Regions from separate parts of the Mesorhizobium sp. M0615 genome, predicted to be linked through region 1. Evidence: predicted binding sites of a transcription regulator. Region 1 holds the regulator's gene; each other region holds the start of a gene.
What was found. Region 1 encodes PhoB, which activates phosphate uptake and scavenging genes when phosphate is short. Its sites were predicted from a motif close to TGTCATNNANCTGTCAT; they were not measured.
Positions count from the first base shown of each region.

Region 1 (3,675 bases):
GATTATCCGACGACGCCTTTCGATCCGGCGACCGCGCTGCCGGTGCAGATCTACATGTGGGCAAACGAGGCTGAGCGCGCTTTTGTCGAGCGCATGTCCGGCGCCATCATCATCCTGCTCGTCTTCCTCATGGCCATGAACATCACCGCGATCGTGCTTCGGCGCCGGTTCGAGCGGCGCTGGTAGAAAAAAGGCAATTTGGTATGAACATCATGACCGAACAGTCCCTTGAGAATGCAGTGGGCGACAAAATGAACGCCAAGTCGAACGAAGTCATCAAGATGCGCGGCGACAAGGTCGGCGTCTTCTACGGCGAGAAGCAGGCGTTGTTCGACGTCAATCTCGACGTCCGCCAGAACCAGGTGACGGCGCTGATCGGCCCGTCCGGCTGCGGCAAGTCGACCTTCCTGCGCTGCCTCAACCGCATGAACGACACCATCGATTCGGCGCGGGTGACCGGCAAGATCACGCTCGATGAAGACGACATCTACGACAAGAACATCGATGTCGTCGAACTGCGCGCCCGCGTCGGCATGGTGTTCCAGAAACCCAACCCGTTCCCGAAGTCGATCTACGAGAACGTCGCCTACGGCCCGCGCATCCATGGGCTGGCCAAGCGCAAGTCCGACATGGACCAGATCGTCGAGCAGAGCCTGAAGAAGGCTGCGATCTGGAACGAGGTCAAGGACCGCCTGCAGGAGCCCGGCACCGGCCTGTCCGGCGGCCAGCAGCAGCGCCTGTGCATCGCGCGCGCCATCGCCGTGTCGCCGGAGGTGATCCTGATGGACGAGCCCTGCTCGGCGCTCGATCCGATCGCCACCGCCCGTGTCGAGGAGCTGATCGACGAACTGCGCCAGAACTACACGATCGTCATCGTCACCCACTCGATGCAGCAGGCGGCGCGCGTGTCGCAGCGCACGGCGATGTTCCATCTCGGCTATCTCGTCGAGGAGGGCGCCACCGACAAGATGTTCACCAACCCCGACGACAAGCGCACCCAGGACTACATTACCGGCCGCTTCGGCTGAGCCGTCCGGCGGGTGAATTTTCAGGCACGAGGACCAAGATCATGGGTGAACATACCGTCGCCTCCTTCGATGAAGAGCTCGGGCAGATCAGCAAGCTGATCCGCGACATGGGCGATCTGGCAGGCTCGATGGTCAGCGGCTCGACCAGGGCGCTGCTCAATTCGGACAATGCGCTGGCACAGCGTGTCGTTTCCGACGACGCCATCATGGATGCGCGCCAGCGCGAACTGGACGACCGCGCCATCACGCTGATCGCCAAGCGCCAGCCGATGGCCAACGATCTGCGCGCCGTGGTCGGCTCGATCCGCATGGCCGGCGACCTCGAGCGCATCGGCGATCTCGCCAAGAACATCGCCAAACGCGTCGGCACCGTGGGCTTGAGCGTCACGCCGCGCGACCTCTCGCACTCCATCGATGCCATGGCGCAGCTGGTGCTGATCCAGGTGCAAGGCGTCGTCGAGGAATATGCCGCCACCGATGCGGCAGCTCTTGCAAAACTCAGGAATGACGACGAGCGCATCGACGTCAAATACACGTCCGTGTTTCGTGAGCTCTTGACCTACATGATGGAAGACCCTCGCAACATCACCGCCTGCACGCATCTCTTGTTCTGCGCCAAGAATCTTGAGCGCATCGGCGATCATGTCACCAACATCGCCGAAAATGCGTATTATGTGCTGACCGGCCAGCAATTGCCCGCCAATCGTCCGAAGCAGGACGAGACGGCGATGGCCACGCCGGCCTGATGAGGGTGAACTGCCTATGATCGCGCCACGCATCATGGTCGTGGAGGACGAGGAGCCGCTAGGCGTGCTCCTCCGCTACAACCTCGAATCCGAAGGCTATCACGTCGAGGTGGTGACACGCGGCGACGAGGCCGAGATCCGCCTGCAGGAAAACGTGCCCGATCTCCTGGTGCTCGACTGGATGGTGCCCGCTGTTTCCGGCATCGAGCTCTGCCGGCGGCTTAGAGTGCGGCCCGAAACCGAGCGGCTGCCGATCATCATGCTGACCGCGCGCAGTGAGGAAAGCGATCGCGTGCGCGGCCTGTCCACCGGTGCCGACGACTATCTGGTCAAGCCATTCTCGACGCCGGAGTTCATGGCGCGCGTGAAGGCGCTGCTGCGCCGGGCCAAGCCGGAAGTGCTGTCCAGCGTGCTCAAGGTCGGCGACATCGTGCTCGACCGCGAGTCGCACCGTGTCTACCGCAAGAAGAGCGAGATCAGGCTCGGACCGACCGAGTTCCGGCTGCTCGAATTCATGATGCGCCATCCCGGCCGCGTGTTCTCGCGCAGCCAGCTGCTCGACAATGTCTGGGGCGAGACGATCTACATCGACGAGCGAACCGTCGACGTCCATGTCGGGCGCTTACGCAAAGCGGTCAACAACGGCCGCATGCCGGATGTCATCCGTACCATTCGCGGCGCCGGCTACGCGATCAGGGAAGACTAGGATGCTGCGCGTCGCGCCGTTGCCGGCCATTCAGGCGACATGCTTGCCGGATTTCGCCTGAATGCCCGGCGCGAAAATCTCCTGATCGACGAAGCCGAGCGCGCGCATGGCACAGCCTTCGCGGATCAGCGGCAGCTCGTTGGGCTCGGTGTCGAAGGAGATCGACTTCGAGTGCTGGCCGCCGGCGGTCTGGGCGATCGCTTCGCGCAATGCCGGCTCGATCAGGTCGAAGGCGGCGGCGCTGACGCCAACCATGGCGACAGGCGCCGGGTCGATCAGCGCAAACAGGCTGCCGAGGCCGAAGCCGAGCGCCTCACCGGCCTTGCGATAGGCTTCGCGCTCCGGGCCATCGGTTTCGCGGGCGCGCGCGGCGAGTGCGCGCATATCAGCGTCGCCGATATCGACCGGCTCGGCATCTTCGCTCATCATTTTGGCGCTGCGCCAGATGGCGTAGTTTCCGGCATAGGCCTCGACGCAGCCGCGCCGCCCGCAGCGGCAGAGCGCGCCGCCCGGACGGTGGATCATGTGGCCGAACTCGCCGCCCGAGGAATGGGTGCCGGTGAACAGTTCGCCTTTCAGCACCAGCCCCATGCCGATGCCGTGCGACAAGAGGATCGCGATGAAATTGTCGCGGTAGCGCTCGGGCTGGCGCCATTGCAGGGCCACCGCCATCATATTGCAGTCGTTCTCCATGGTGGCAGGAATGCCGAATTCCGCTTCCAACATGTCGGCGAAGGCAATGTCGGTCAGTGGCGTGATTGGCGACCACAGCATGGCCCGCGCCTGCGAATCGGTGATGCCCTGGATGCCCATGGCAATGCGGGCGATGCTCTGGACATCGAGGTCCGGGTCCGCGAGACGCCGCCCGACGATTGCTACGCATTCGCCGATCAGCTCGTCGCGCGGCATGGTCAGCGTGTCGAGCCGGCGCTGTTCTTCCGCGACCACCTGGCCGGCATAGTCGATGACGGTGACGGAGAGGAAGTTCAGCGACAGCACCACGGTCATGACCGCCGCCGCTTCCGGGTTGAGGCCAAGGCCGACCTGCGGCCGGCCGCGTTTCAGCGAGCCGGTCTCGCCAGGCTTGCCTTCAATCAGGATGCCTTCTTGAATTAGATCAGACGAGATTGCCGATATCGTCGAATGGCTGAGGCCGGTGGTCGCCGCAATCTCGGTCCGCGACGGCTGGCCGGCC
Region 1 is NZ_JAMYQI010000010.1:326,331-330,005, forward strand. Features, by position in the region: gene pstA (phosphate ABC transporter permease PstA) at 1-186, shown strand, start outside; gene pstB (phosphate ABC transporter ATP-binding protein PstB) at 204-1,028, shown strand; gene phoU (phosphate signaling complex protein PhoU) at 1,070-1,774, shown strand; gene phoB (phosphate regulon transcriptional regulator PhoB) at 1,791-2,480, shown strand; gene NKI46_RS20120 (ROK family protein) at 2,511-3,675, opposite strand, start outside.

Region 2 (3,675 bases), on a different contig from region 1:
AGCGCATCCACAAGGAGTGGCTGTCGGCGATGCCGCACGTGACCAAGATCAATTCGTCGTTTGCCCTGCGCGAGATCGTCGATCGCACGGCGATGGGCATGAAGCCGGAACTGGCCTAGCCCTGAGCAGTCTCGGTCACCAGCCTATCCATTGGGATGTCGTGCGGCTGCGGGTAGATGGTGGCTATGCGCTGCAGTTCGTAGCCGACGCCGATGACCAATGGCTTGAACGGCATGGCAGCCAGCGTGCGGTCGAAGAAGCCACCGCCATAGCCCAGGCGGTAGTTTCGCGGGTCGATGCCGACGATCGGCGAGATGACGATGTCGGGCAGCACCGGCTCGCCTTCGGCCGGGATCGGGATGTTCCAGATGCCTTTTTCCAGCCGGTCGCCGGGCACATAAGCGCGGAAGATCAGCGGCTGGCCTTTCTCGATGACGACTGGCAGTGCCGTGCGGCCGCCGCGTTCGTTGATCGACGCCATCCACGGCCGCAGGTCCGGCTCGCCGCGAAACGGCCAATAGAGGCTGACCATGCGGCCGGCAATGTCGCCGATTGCCGCGTCGAGGCCTTCGGTGATAGCCCGCGACATCGCCACCCGCGCATCGGCCGAAACCGCCAACCGTGCCGCGATCAGACGCTCGCGCTCGGCCTTGCGCCAACGGCGCACATCGGTCCAGTCGGTCAATGGCGCGCGAAATTCCGGATCGAGTTCGTGCATGAAGCAAGGCGGCGAAGAATATTGCGCCCGCCCTTTGCGATCTTTGTCATCGTCGTTGGCCATGCTTCACTCCCGTGGTTCCAGCCCCTGCAAGGCTATACCCGTCCAGGCTTGCCGACATAGGCATTCGCGACATCCGGCGACGAGTCCTGGGCAGCCTTACGCGCGGCAGTCTAGCGCGCCGCGACATTGTTGCGGTGCACAAAAATCACTAGATAAAGAGAGACAAACAGGGGTGAATGCGATGAGTGAAACCAGCCATCATGTCGTTGTCGTCGGCGCAGGGTTCGGCGGTCTCGAACTCACCCGGGCGCTGGCCGGCGCACCCGTGCGCATCACCATGGTCGACAAGCGCAACCATCACCTTTTCCAGCCGCTGCTTTACCAGGTGGCGACCACCTCGCTGGCGACCTCGGAAGTTGCCTGGCCGATCCGTCATCTGCTGCGCAAGCGCGAGGACGTGACGACCCTGCTCGGGAACGTCACCGGCGTCGACCGTCCAGGCAAACGCGTGCTGCTTGAGGACGGCAGTTCTGTTCCCTACGACACGCTGGTGCTCGCCACCGGCGCGCGTCATGCTTATTTCGGCCACGACGAATGGGAGCCTTTCGCGCCCGGGCTGAAGACGCTCGAAGACGCAACCACCATTCGGCGGCGCATCCTGCTCGCCTTCGAGCAGGCCGAGCGCGAGACCGATCCGGCCAAGCGCCAGGCACTGCTGACACTGGTCATCGTCGGCGGCGGCCCGACCGGCGTGGAGCTTGCCGGCACCATTGTCGAACTCGCGCATGAAACGCTGCGCGGCGAATTCCGCAACATCGACACGCGTGAGGCGCGTGTGGTGCTGGTCGAGGCCGGAGACAGGATCCTCGCCAATTTCGCGCCAAAGCTGTCCGACTATGCGCGCAAGGCGCTGGAGCGGCGGGGCGTCACGGTCGAGCTTGGCCGCGCCGTCACGCGCCTCGATGCCGAAGGCGTCGTCTTTGGCGATACGCATCTGCCGGCGCGAACCATCCTGTGGGCCGCCGGCGTGGCGGCTTCCCCCGCGGGAGAGTGGCTGGGCGCGCCGGTGGACCGGGCGGGCAGGGTAATGGTCGAGCCCGATCTGACCGTGCCGAACAGTCCTGAAATCTTCGTCATCGGCGACACCGCGCATGTCTTGCGGCCGGACGGCAAACCGGTGCCCGGCGTGGCGCCCTCGGCCAAGCAGGAGGGCAAGCATGTCGCCGCGACGATCAGGGCGCGGCTGGCCGGCGATGGCGCGCCGCGGCCTTTCCGCTACAAACATGCCGGCGACCTGGCGACGATCGGCAAGTGGGCAGCCGCGATCGATTTCGGCTCGATCAAGCTCACGGGATGGCTTGCCTGGTGGCTGTGGGGCGTGGCGCATATCTACTTCCTGATCGGTTTCCGCAACCGGCTCTCGGTGTCGCTTAGCTGGCTATTGGATCTATTTCACCGGCCAGCGCAGCGCGCGGCTGATCACCCAGGGCGACGATGACAAGGGCTGAGGTTCTCAACCGCGGCCAAGGATATTCATCCAGCCGTCACCTTTTGCTGATCGACTGACTTCCCGATGGACATGGCCGGTTTTCGGCGCGAAGCTTCCGCCCGGGGCTGGGATCTTGTCACGTCGCTGGGAAGGAAAACCAATGCCGCATCTCAATTACCCCGTCTCCCGCCGTAGTTTTCTTGCCGGTACGGCCGCCAGCGGGGCGCTGATCATGCTCCATCCGTTTTCCGCCCGCGCGCAGGCCAATCAGGCGCATCTGAGGATTATGGAGACCACCGACATCCATGTGAATGTGCTGCCTTACGACTACTACGCAGACAAAGCCAACGACACGATGGGCCTGTCGCGGACGGCCTCACTGATCGCGGCGGTGCGCAAGGAAGCCACCAATGCGATGCTGATCGACAATGGCGATCTTTTGCAGGGCAATCCGATGGGCGATTACATCGCCTATGAGAAGGGCCTCAAGGAAGGCGATCTGCATCCGATCATGAAGGGCATGAACCTGCTGGGCTATGAATGCTCGACGCTCGGCAATCACGAGTTCAACTACGGCCTGTCGTTCCTCGACAAGGTGCTGGCCGGGGCCAATTTCCCGTTCGTCTGCGCCAATCTGATCCGCGGCACCGAGCTTGCCGCCAACCCGCGCGACGACAAGCTCTACCTCAAGCCCTATGTCATCCTCGACAAGAAGATCAAGGACGGGTCGGGCGCCGAGCAGCCGATCAAGATCGGCATCATCGGCTTCGTGCCGCCGCAGATCATGGTCTGGGACCTGAAGAACCTGGAAGGCAATGTCAGGACGCGCGATATCGTCGAGGCGGCCAGGGCCTGGGTTCCGCAGATCAAGGAGGAGGGCGCCGACATCGTCATCGCGCTCTCGCATTCCGGCATCGATATCAAGCAGGGCGACGGCATGGAGAACGCCTCCTTCTTCGTCGCCGGCGTCGAAGGCATCGATGCGGTGTTCACCGGCCATCAGCATTTGGTCTTCCCCGGCAAGAAGGATTTTCAGGCGCTCGAAGGCGTCGACACCGAGAAAGGCACGCTGCAGGGCAAGCCCGCCGTGATGGGCGGTTTCTGGGGCTCGCATATGGGACTGATCGATCTGCTTCTGGAACGGGACGGATCGAAATGGCGCGTAGCCTCGGCCACATCGGAGGCAAGGCCGATCTACCAGCGCGTCGACAAGGCAAACAAGCCGACGGTGGCGGACGACCAGCGCGTCGTCGATGCGCTGAAGGCGGACCATGAGGCGACACTTGCCTATGTCCGCCGACCGGTCGGCAAGACCTCGGCGCCGCTCTATTCCTATTTCGCGCTGGTCGCCGACGATCCGTCGGTGCAGATCGTCAACCAGGCGCAGAGCTGGTACCTCAAGGACATATTGAAGAGCACGCAGTGGAAGGATGTGCCGCTGCTGTCGGCGGCAGCACCCTTCAAG
Region 2 is NZ_JAMYQI010000004.1:292,905-296,579, forward strand. Features, by position in the region: gene NKI46_RS08840 (Lrp/AsnC family transcriptional regulator) at 1-119, shown strand, start outside; gene NKI46_RS08845 (5-formyltetrahydrofolate cyclo-ligase) at 116-781, opposite strand; partial or broken gene NKI46_RS08850 (NAD(P)/FAD-dependent oxidoreductase) at 963-2,229, shown strand; gene NKI46_RS08855 (bifunctional 2',3'-cyclic-nucleotide 2'-phosphodiesterase/3'-nucleotidase) at 2,371-3,675, shown strand, end outside.
Region 2: the regulator PhoB is predicted to act here: its motif matches at 2,253-2,269, upstream of NKI46_RS08855 (bifunctional 2',3'-cyclic-nucleotide 2'-phosphodiesterase/3'-nucleotidase).

Region 3 (3,675 bases), on a different contig from region 1:
GAAGAAGCTCGAACCGGAAGGTGAGAAGTTCGACCCGAATTTCCACCAGGCGATGTTCGAAGTGCCCAATCCCGATGTGCCGGCCAACACCGTCGTCCAGGTCGTGCAGCCGGGCTATTCGATCGGCGAGCGCGTGCTGCGGCCGGCCATGGTCGGGGTCGCCAAGGGCGGCCCCAAGATCGCGGCCACCGAAGCGCCGGTCGAGCCGGGGCCGGTGAACGAGCAGGCCGAGAAGGATGCGTGAGTAGGGTAGGCAGTAGGGAATAGGGAATAGGGAATAGGCAGGCGTATCAATCGCGCGGCTTCGTGTTATTCATACTTTCCCTAATTCCCAATCCCTACTACCTCATGTCCCTGACACCCATCGACCTCCTCGACTATGCCGGCGTCGCCGTCTTTGCCGCGACCGGGGCGTTGGCGGCTTCGCGCAAGCAGCTCGACATTATCGGCTTCCTGTTTCTGGCCAGCGTCACCGGCATTGGCGGCGGCACGCTTCGCGACGTCATCCTCAACCTGCCCGTCTTTTGGGTCGCCAACTCCGGCTATGTGCTGGTTTGCGCGGCGGTTGCGGTGCTGGTCTTCTTCATCGCCCACCGCGTCGAATCCCGCTGGAAATGGCTGCTCTGGCTCGACGCCATCGGATTGGCGGCCTTTTCCGTAATGGGCGCGGCCAAGGGGCTGGCCATCACCGGCTCGCCGGTCGTCTCCGTTGTTATGGGCGTGTTGACCGCCACATTTGGCGGCATCCTGCGCGATCTGCTGGCCGGCGAGCCATCGGTGCTGCTCAGGCCCGAAATCTACGTCACCGCCGCACTCGCGGGCGCCGGCCTCTACACACTTGGCGATCTTGCCGGCCTGCCGCCGCTCGCCTCGGATATCGCCGGCTTCGTCGCGGCTTTCCTGGTGCGCGGCGGCGCGCTGAAATTCGGCTGGACCTTTCCGTCCTACAAGAGCCGCCCGGGACGGCGACCGGAGGATATTCCGTAGGGAGAGGGATTAGGGAATAGGGAATAGTCGGTAGTCAGCAATTCGCGGCAGCCTTCACTACTGCCTACTGCCTACTGCCTACTGCCTCACGCCGCAAAGCGCTGCGCTTCCCCGCCATAATAGTTGACGTAGCGGGCGCCGATTTCCTTGACCGGCATCACCACGAACACATCGACGGTGGAGAACTCACGGTCGATGACGCAGCCGTCGCCGATGCGGGCGCCGACGCGCAGATAGCCCTTGACCAACGGCGGCATGGCCGCAATCGCCGCCTTGGCGTTGACCGCCTCGATCGGCATCAGGTCCATCGAGCAATAGCGCCCGGAGACCGCCCGCACATCCCAGGCGGAGTTGGTCCGGCAGTGATGGGCAAGGTAGGTGAGCGCCTCGGCATGCGCAGCCGGCACCGTGCCAGGGAACGAGGCACAACCGGTCATCACGCCGATCTCATAGTGGTTGATGTAGGCCCAGATGCCTTGCCACAGCGCCTCGATGGTGCGCTTCGAGCGGTATTCCGGCAGCACGCAGGAGCGGCCGAGCTCAAGGAAGCGCTGGCCAGGATGGCGGGCGATCAGCTTGGTCAGTTCGAACTCGCCTTCGGAATAGAAGCCGCCGGCGGTCGCGGCAATCTCTTGCCGCAGCAGGCGGTAAGTGCCGACGATGCGGCGATGCTCGGGGCCGGAGATCGAGGTGTCAAGCACCAGCAGATGGTCGCACAGCGGGTCGAAGCGGTCGGCGTCGCGCCGGTCCTGCGCCTGGAACAGGTCCTTCCTGGCGCCAAGCTCGTCATAAAACACCCGGTAGCGCACTTCCTGCGCGGCGGCGATCTCGGCCTCATTGCGGGCAAGCCGCACTTCGAGATTGCCGATACGGCCCAGCGGTGCGCCTGTTGCGACGGCATCGGCGTTCCGCGCGGCGAGCAAAGCGCCGCCTGCGCTGGGCCGAGTGTCACATTCCGGCATAACTGTATGCACGAGTGATTCTCCTTCGAGCCATCCCTCTTGGCACGGGGATACGGTGTAGGTGCAACAGGATTGTGACAGTACCGTGATACGGCGCGACGGGCAATACTTCGTCGGCTGGCGAAAACCCTCATTCGGCTACCTACGTGACGCGAGGATTGCGCCAGCGTCGCCTTGAAGCGCGTCGCGCTGGGACGATTCACGCGACGCGCTTCAAGTCTTTGTTTTGCATGTCGTCTTCTCAAACCGGGGCCACTTTTGAGCGACATGAATTCAGGCGGCCACCTGGCCCTCGACGGCATGGACCAGCGCGTCGGGATCGAGCGGCTTGGTGACAAAGCCGCTGGCGCCATGGGCGAGCACGGTGTGGCGGGTCTTTTCCTGGCTGTCGGCCGAAAGCACCATGATCGGAACCGGCGGCACAGCCATTTCCTCCTCGTGGCGGCGGATGGCGGCGATCGCGTCCAGCCCGTCCATGACCGGCATGTGCAAATCCATCAGCACCACATCGAAGCGATTTTTCAGCCCGGCTTCGGTCACCGCCTCGACCGCGGCCTTGCCATTGCCGACCACTTTCACGCGATGTCCCGCCTTCAAAAGCGTGGCGCGGGCAAGCATGGCGTTGATGTCGTTGTCTTCGGCGATCAGCACCGACAAACCTTGCTGGCGCCCGCCATGGGCACGAAGCGAGGACGCGCCGGTCTTTTCCGGCTTGGGCGGCGGCAAGGCAGGGGCATGACTGGTCAGCAGCACGCGCAGGAGGGTTTCGCCGCGCACCGGCCTCGCCAGGAAGGTGGCGTAGCCGTTGGTGCGGAATTCGCCAAGCATGCCGCGGTCGGTCGGCGCGATCAGCGTGATCGTCTCGCAATCGGCAAAGCCACTCTGGCGCAGGCGCTTGAGCAGTCTGCCGTCGCCGTCCTCCAGGGCCGCGTCGATCAACAGCACATCGCAATGTTCGGCGAAGGGCGTCGCCTGGGAAGCGGTTGCGGCGACCTCGACGGCGCCGCCATGGGCGCGGATGGTGCGGGCGATGGCGTCGGCCTCGACGGCGTTCTTCGACACGATCACGGCGCGCCGGCCGGCCAGGATGTTCTGCCGGTTCTGCGGTGCTTCGGTTGCTCCTGCGGCCGGGATCTCGAAGACGAATTCCGATCCCTCGCCAAGCCGGCTCGACACCGAAATGGCACCGCCCATGGCGGCGACCAGGCGCCTCGATATGGCCAGACCGAGGCCGGCGCCGCCATGGGTGCGGGTCGAGGTGCCGTCGGACTGTTCGAACTCCTCGAAGATGCGCTCCATATCCTCTTCGCGCAGGCCAGGGCCGGTGTCGGCGACGGTGAAGCAGATGCGGTCGCTGGTCTCGGTGCAGGCCCGTGCAACCGAAACCAGCACGCCGCCGGTGTCGGTGAACTTGATCGCATTGCCGATCAGGTTGAGCAGCACCTGCCTGACTCTTCCCGGATCGGCCATGATCATCTGTGGCACGTCGGGCTCGACATGACAGCCGAGGCCGATGTTCTTGGCGAAGGCTTTCGCCGCCATCAGTTCGATGATGTTGTCGGCAATTTCACGCAACGATGTCGGCTGCGGTTCCGGGTCGAAGCGGCCGGCCTCGATCTTGGAATAGTCGAGCAGGTCTTCGATGAGCGCCAAAAGCGCGCTGGCCGAGGTCGAGATGGCGCCGACATAGGTGCGCTGCTCGGGCGACAGATTGGTGTCAGCCAGA
Region 3 is NZ_JAMYQI010000008.1:325,529-329,203, forward strand. Features, by position in the region: gene grpE (nucleotide exchange factor GrpE) at 1-244, shown strand, start outside; gene NKI46_RS16720 (trimeric intracellular cation channel family protein) at 355-987, shown strand; gene olsB (l-ornithine N(alpha)-acyltransferase) at 1,074-1,949, opposite strand; gene NKI46_RS16730 (response regulator) at 2,223-3,675, opposite strand, start outside.
Region 3: the regulator PhoB is predicted to act here: its motif matches at 2,013-2,029, upstream of olsB (l-ornithine N(alpha)-acyltransferase).

Region 4 (3,675 bases), on a different contig from region 1:
GAAAAAGAACCCGCCGCTGAAGATGGCCCACGTGGGTTACAAGGAGCTGATGCGGGTGATGACGGCGGCCGGCTACACGGTCGAGACGCAAGGCTTTCCCAATGCCTGAGGCGATCCGATGAAGGATTACGAGCACCCGTTCTTCCGGCCGCTGTGGCGGCGCGTTGCCGTCGTCGCCGTCTGTGTGATCTGGGCGGGGATAGAATTCGCCTCCGGCACGCCGTTCTGGGGTGTCATCGCGCTCGGCTTTGCTGCCTACGCGGTGTGGCAGTTCTTCTATCTTTACAAGCCGGTGGAGGAGAGCAAGGCTGCGCCTGATCGACCGAAGACCGGCGAAGCGAAGGCGGACGCCGAACCGAAGGAATGAAGCGGCCGTGGCTCGGAAGGGCTTGCGGGTCGGACACTCGACACCTGGCGTATCGCCTACGTCGGTGATTGGCCGGAACGTCCCTTGCTTCGTCATCCTAGGGTCTTCGCGACGGAGCTTCGCTCCTGCTTCGCCCTAGGATGACGAAGTTGAGAGGCCGACCTCGAAGACTTGCGATAGGAGACAAAACATGTCGAAACTGCTCGTCAAAGCCGACAAGGGCCATGGCCGCGTCGCGCATGTCACGCCCAACAGCGCCGGCTGGACCTATGTCGGCTTCGACCTGCACCGTTTGAAGCCCGGCGAAAACGCCTCGGGTAAGACGGGCGGTCGCGAAGTCTGCCTGGTGTTCGTCACCGGCAAGGGCACGGCAAAGGCCGGCGGCCAGGAACTCGGCCTGCTCGGCGAGCGCATGTCGCCCTTCGAGGGCAAGCCGTGGTCGGTCTATATTCCGGAGGGTTCGGACTGGTCGGTCACCGCCGACACCGATCTCGAACTCGCGGTCTGCTCGGCGCCGGGCCTGGGCGGCGGCTTGCCCGTTCGCGTCATCGCACCCGACGACCTCGGCCAGGAGACTCGGGGCAAAGGCACCAACACGCGCTACGTCACCAACATATTGCCCGAGGGCAAGCCCGCCGACTCGCTGCTGGTGGTCGAGGTCATCACGCCCGGTGGCCACACATCGAGCTACCCGCCGCACAAGCACGATCAGGACAATCTGCCGGCCGAATCCTATCTTGAGGAAACCTATTACCACCGCCTCAACCCGCCGCAGGGCTTTGCCTTCCAGCGGGTCTACACCGACGCCGACAAGTCGGGCGCCCGCGAACTGGACGAGGCGATGGCGATCGAGGACGGCGATGTCGTGCTGGTGCCCAAGGGCTATCATCCGTGCGCGGCCTGTCACGGCTACGACCTCTATTACCTTAACGTCATGGCCGGGCCGAAGCGGACGTGGAAGTTCCACAACGCGCCCGAGCACGAATGGCTCATGAAGGCCTGATCGGCCTTCGCTTGCGCCGGAAGAAAAATCGTCGGCTAACGATCCATGGGGTCGATTTGCCTTCGAAAACTCGCATAAGCTTCGTCAATCCGTCATGGATATCACCTATGGCAGCGGGCTGACGAGGATTTTTTTCGATGCGCTACGCCATCTATTTCACCCCGAGGCAGGACGAGCCGCTGGCGCGGCTCGCCGCCAACTGGCTGGGCCGCGACCCCTTTGGCGCCGCCACCAGGCCGGTCGAGGCGGTGGGCGAGCTGTCGGCGGCCGAAGTCGCCTTTCACACCGCATCGGCGCGGCGCTACGGTTTTCATGCGACGCTGAAAGCGCCCTTCCGGTTGGCCGCCAACGAAACCGAAAGCTCGTTGCGCGCGGCGCTGGACGCCTTTGCCGAAGCAACGCCGACGGTCACCATCCCGCGCCTGGTCGTCAGCCAGATCGATGGTTTCTTCGCTTTGCTGCCGGAAGGCCCGCTGCCGCCGCTCAACCGTTTCGCCGATGATGTCGTGCTTAGCTTCGACCGTTTTCGCGCGCCGCTCACCGAGGCCGAGATCGAGCGGCGCAGCCCGGATTCGCTGAAACCCGCCGAGTTCCGCAATCTCTGTCAGTGGGGCTACCCCTACGTGTTCGAGACCTTTCGCTTCCACATGACACTGTCCGGCCGGGCCGGGCCGCAGGAAAGCCAACGTCTGCGCGCGGCAATTGACAGCCTGTTCGCCGATGTGCTGCAGCAGCCGGTGCTGGTGGATGCGCTGACGCTGTTCGTCGAAACCGAACCGGGCGCTCCGTTCATGGTGCTTTCGCATCATGCGCTCGGCCGCCGCGCTGCCCGAAAAACCGCCTGACCGCAATTCGTCCGAGTAAGCAAGGACTGCCTGAATGACCGCCGAAACTGTTCTCCACAACGCCCGCATCGTGCTTGCCGACGAGATCGTCGAAGGGTCGCTCGTGCTGCGCGACGGTTTTATCTCCGGCGTCGACGCCGGCACCGGCCACACCGGCGGGGGCATGGGCGGCGAGGACATGGGCGGCGACTACATCATTCCCGGCCTTGTCGAGCTGCACACTGACCATCTCGAAGGCCACTATGCGCCGCGCCCGAAAGTGCGCTGGAACCCGATCGCCGCCGTCCTTGCCCATGACGCGCAGGTGGCCACCGCCGGCATCACCACCGTGCTCGACGCTTTGCGTGTCGGCATGGACGAGGACGCGGATATTACCTCCGACGACATCCGCAAGCTCGCCGGCGCGATCGAGGACAGCGTCGCGAAAGACCGGTTGCGGGCCGACCATTTCTTGCACCTGCGCTGCGAGGTCTCGGCGCCGGATTGCTTGCGGGCTTTCGCTAATTTCGATGGCGACGAGCGGGTCAAACTGGCCTCGCTGATGGACCATGCGCCGGGACAGCGCCAGTTCGTCAATCTCGAGACCTACGCCTATTACTACCAGCGCAAGCTGAAGCTGACCGATCGCGACTTCCAATTGTTCTGCGAAAAGCGGATGTCGGAATCAGCGAAGAATTCGGGACCGAACCGGGTGGCGATATCAGCCGCCTGCAACGAGCGGGGCATTGTGCTGGCGAGCCATGACGACGCCACATCGGGCCATGTCGACGAAGCGATCGAGCAGGGCGTGCGCGTCGCGGAATTCCCGACCACGCTGGAAGCCGCCAAGGCCTCGAAGGATGCCGGGCTCGGCGTGCTGATGGGCGCGCCCAACGTCATGCGCGGCTCCTCGCATTCGGGCAACGTCTCGGCCCGCACGCTGGCCGGCGACGGCCTGCTCGACATATTGTCGTCCGACTACATTCCCTTCAGCCTGATCCAGTCGGCCTTCTTCCTCGGCGACGTCGTCGAGGGCATTTCCCTGCCGCAGGCGGTTGCGATGGTGTCGAAGAATCCGGCCGAGGCGATCGGCCTAAACGACCGCGGCGTCATCGAACAGGGCCGCCGCGCCGACCTCGTGCGGGTGCGCCTCGACGATCATGTGCCGGTCGTGCGCACCGTCTGGCGCCAAGGGCGGCGGGTCGCCTGATGGTCTCGGCGTCGATCGAGCGCGAACTCAGCAGCGAGGCCTTTCCGGTCCGCAACGGCGTCTTCGTCGCCGTCGTCGGCCCGAGTGGCGCCGGCAAGGATACGGTAATCGGTTATGCCCGCACCTTGTTTGCCGACGAGACGAGGCTGGAGTTCGTCCGCCGGGTCATCACCAGGCCGAGCGATGCGGCAAGCGAGGATCACGACACGCTGGCCGACGCGGCCTTTGTCGAAGCCGAGGCCGACGGCGCCTTCGCCATTTCCTGGGAGGC
Region 4 is NZ_JAMYQI010000003.1:187,454-191,128, reverse strand. Features, by position in the region: gene iolE (myo-inosose-2 dehydratase) at 1-109, shown strand, start outside; gene NKI46_RS06045 (DUF3329 domain-containing protein) at 119-367, shown strand; gene iolB (5-deoxy-glucuronate isomerase) at 558-1,370, shown strand; gene NKI46_RS06035 (DUF1045 domain-containing protein) at 1,508-2,215, shown strand; gene NKI46_RS06030 (alpha-D-ribose 1-methylphosphonate 5-triphosphate diphosphatase) at 2,250-3,404, shown strand; gene phnN (phosphonate metabolism protein/1,5-bisphosphokinase (PRPP-forming) PhnN) at 3,401-3,675, shown strand, end outside.
Region 4: the regulator PhoB is predicted to act here: its motif matches at 1,450-1,466, upstream of NKI46_RS06035 (DUF1045 domain-containing protein).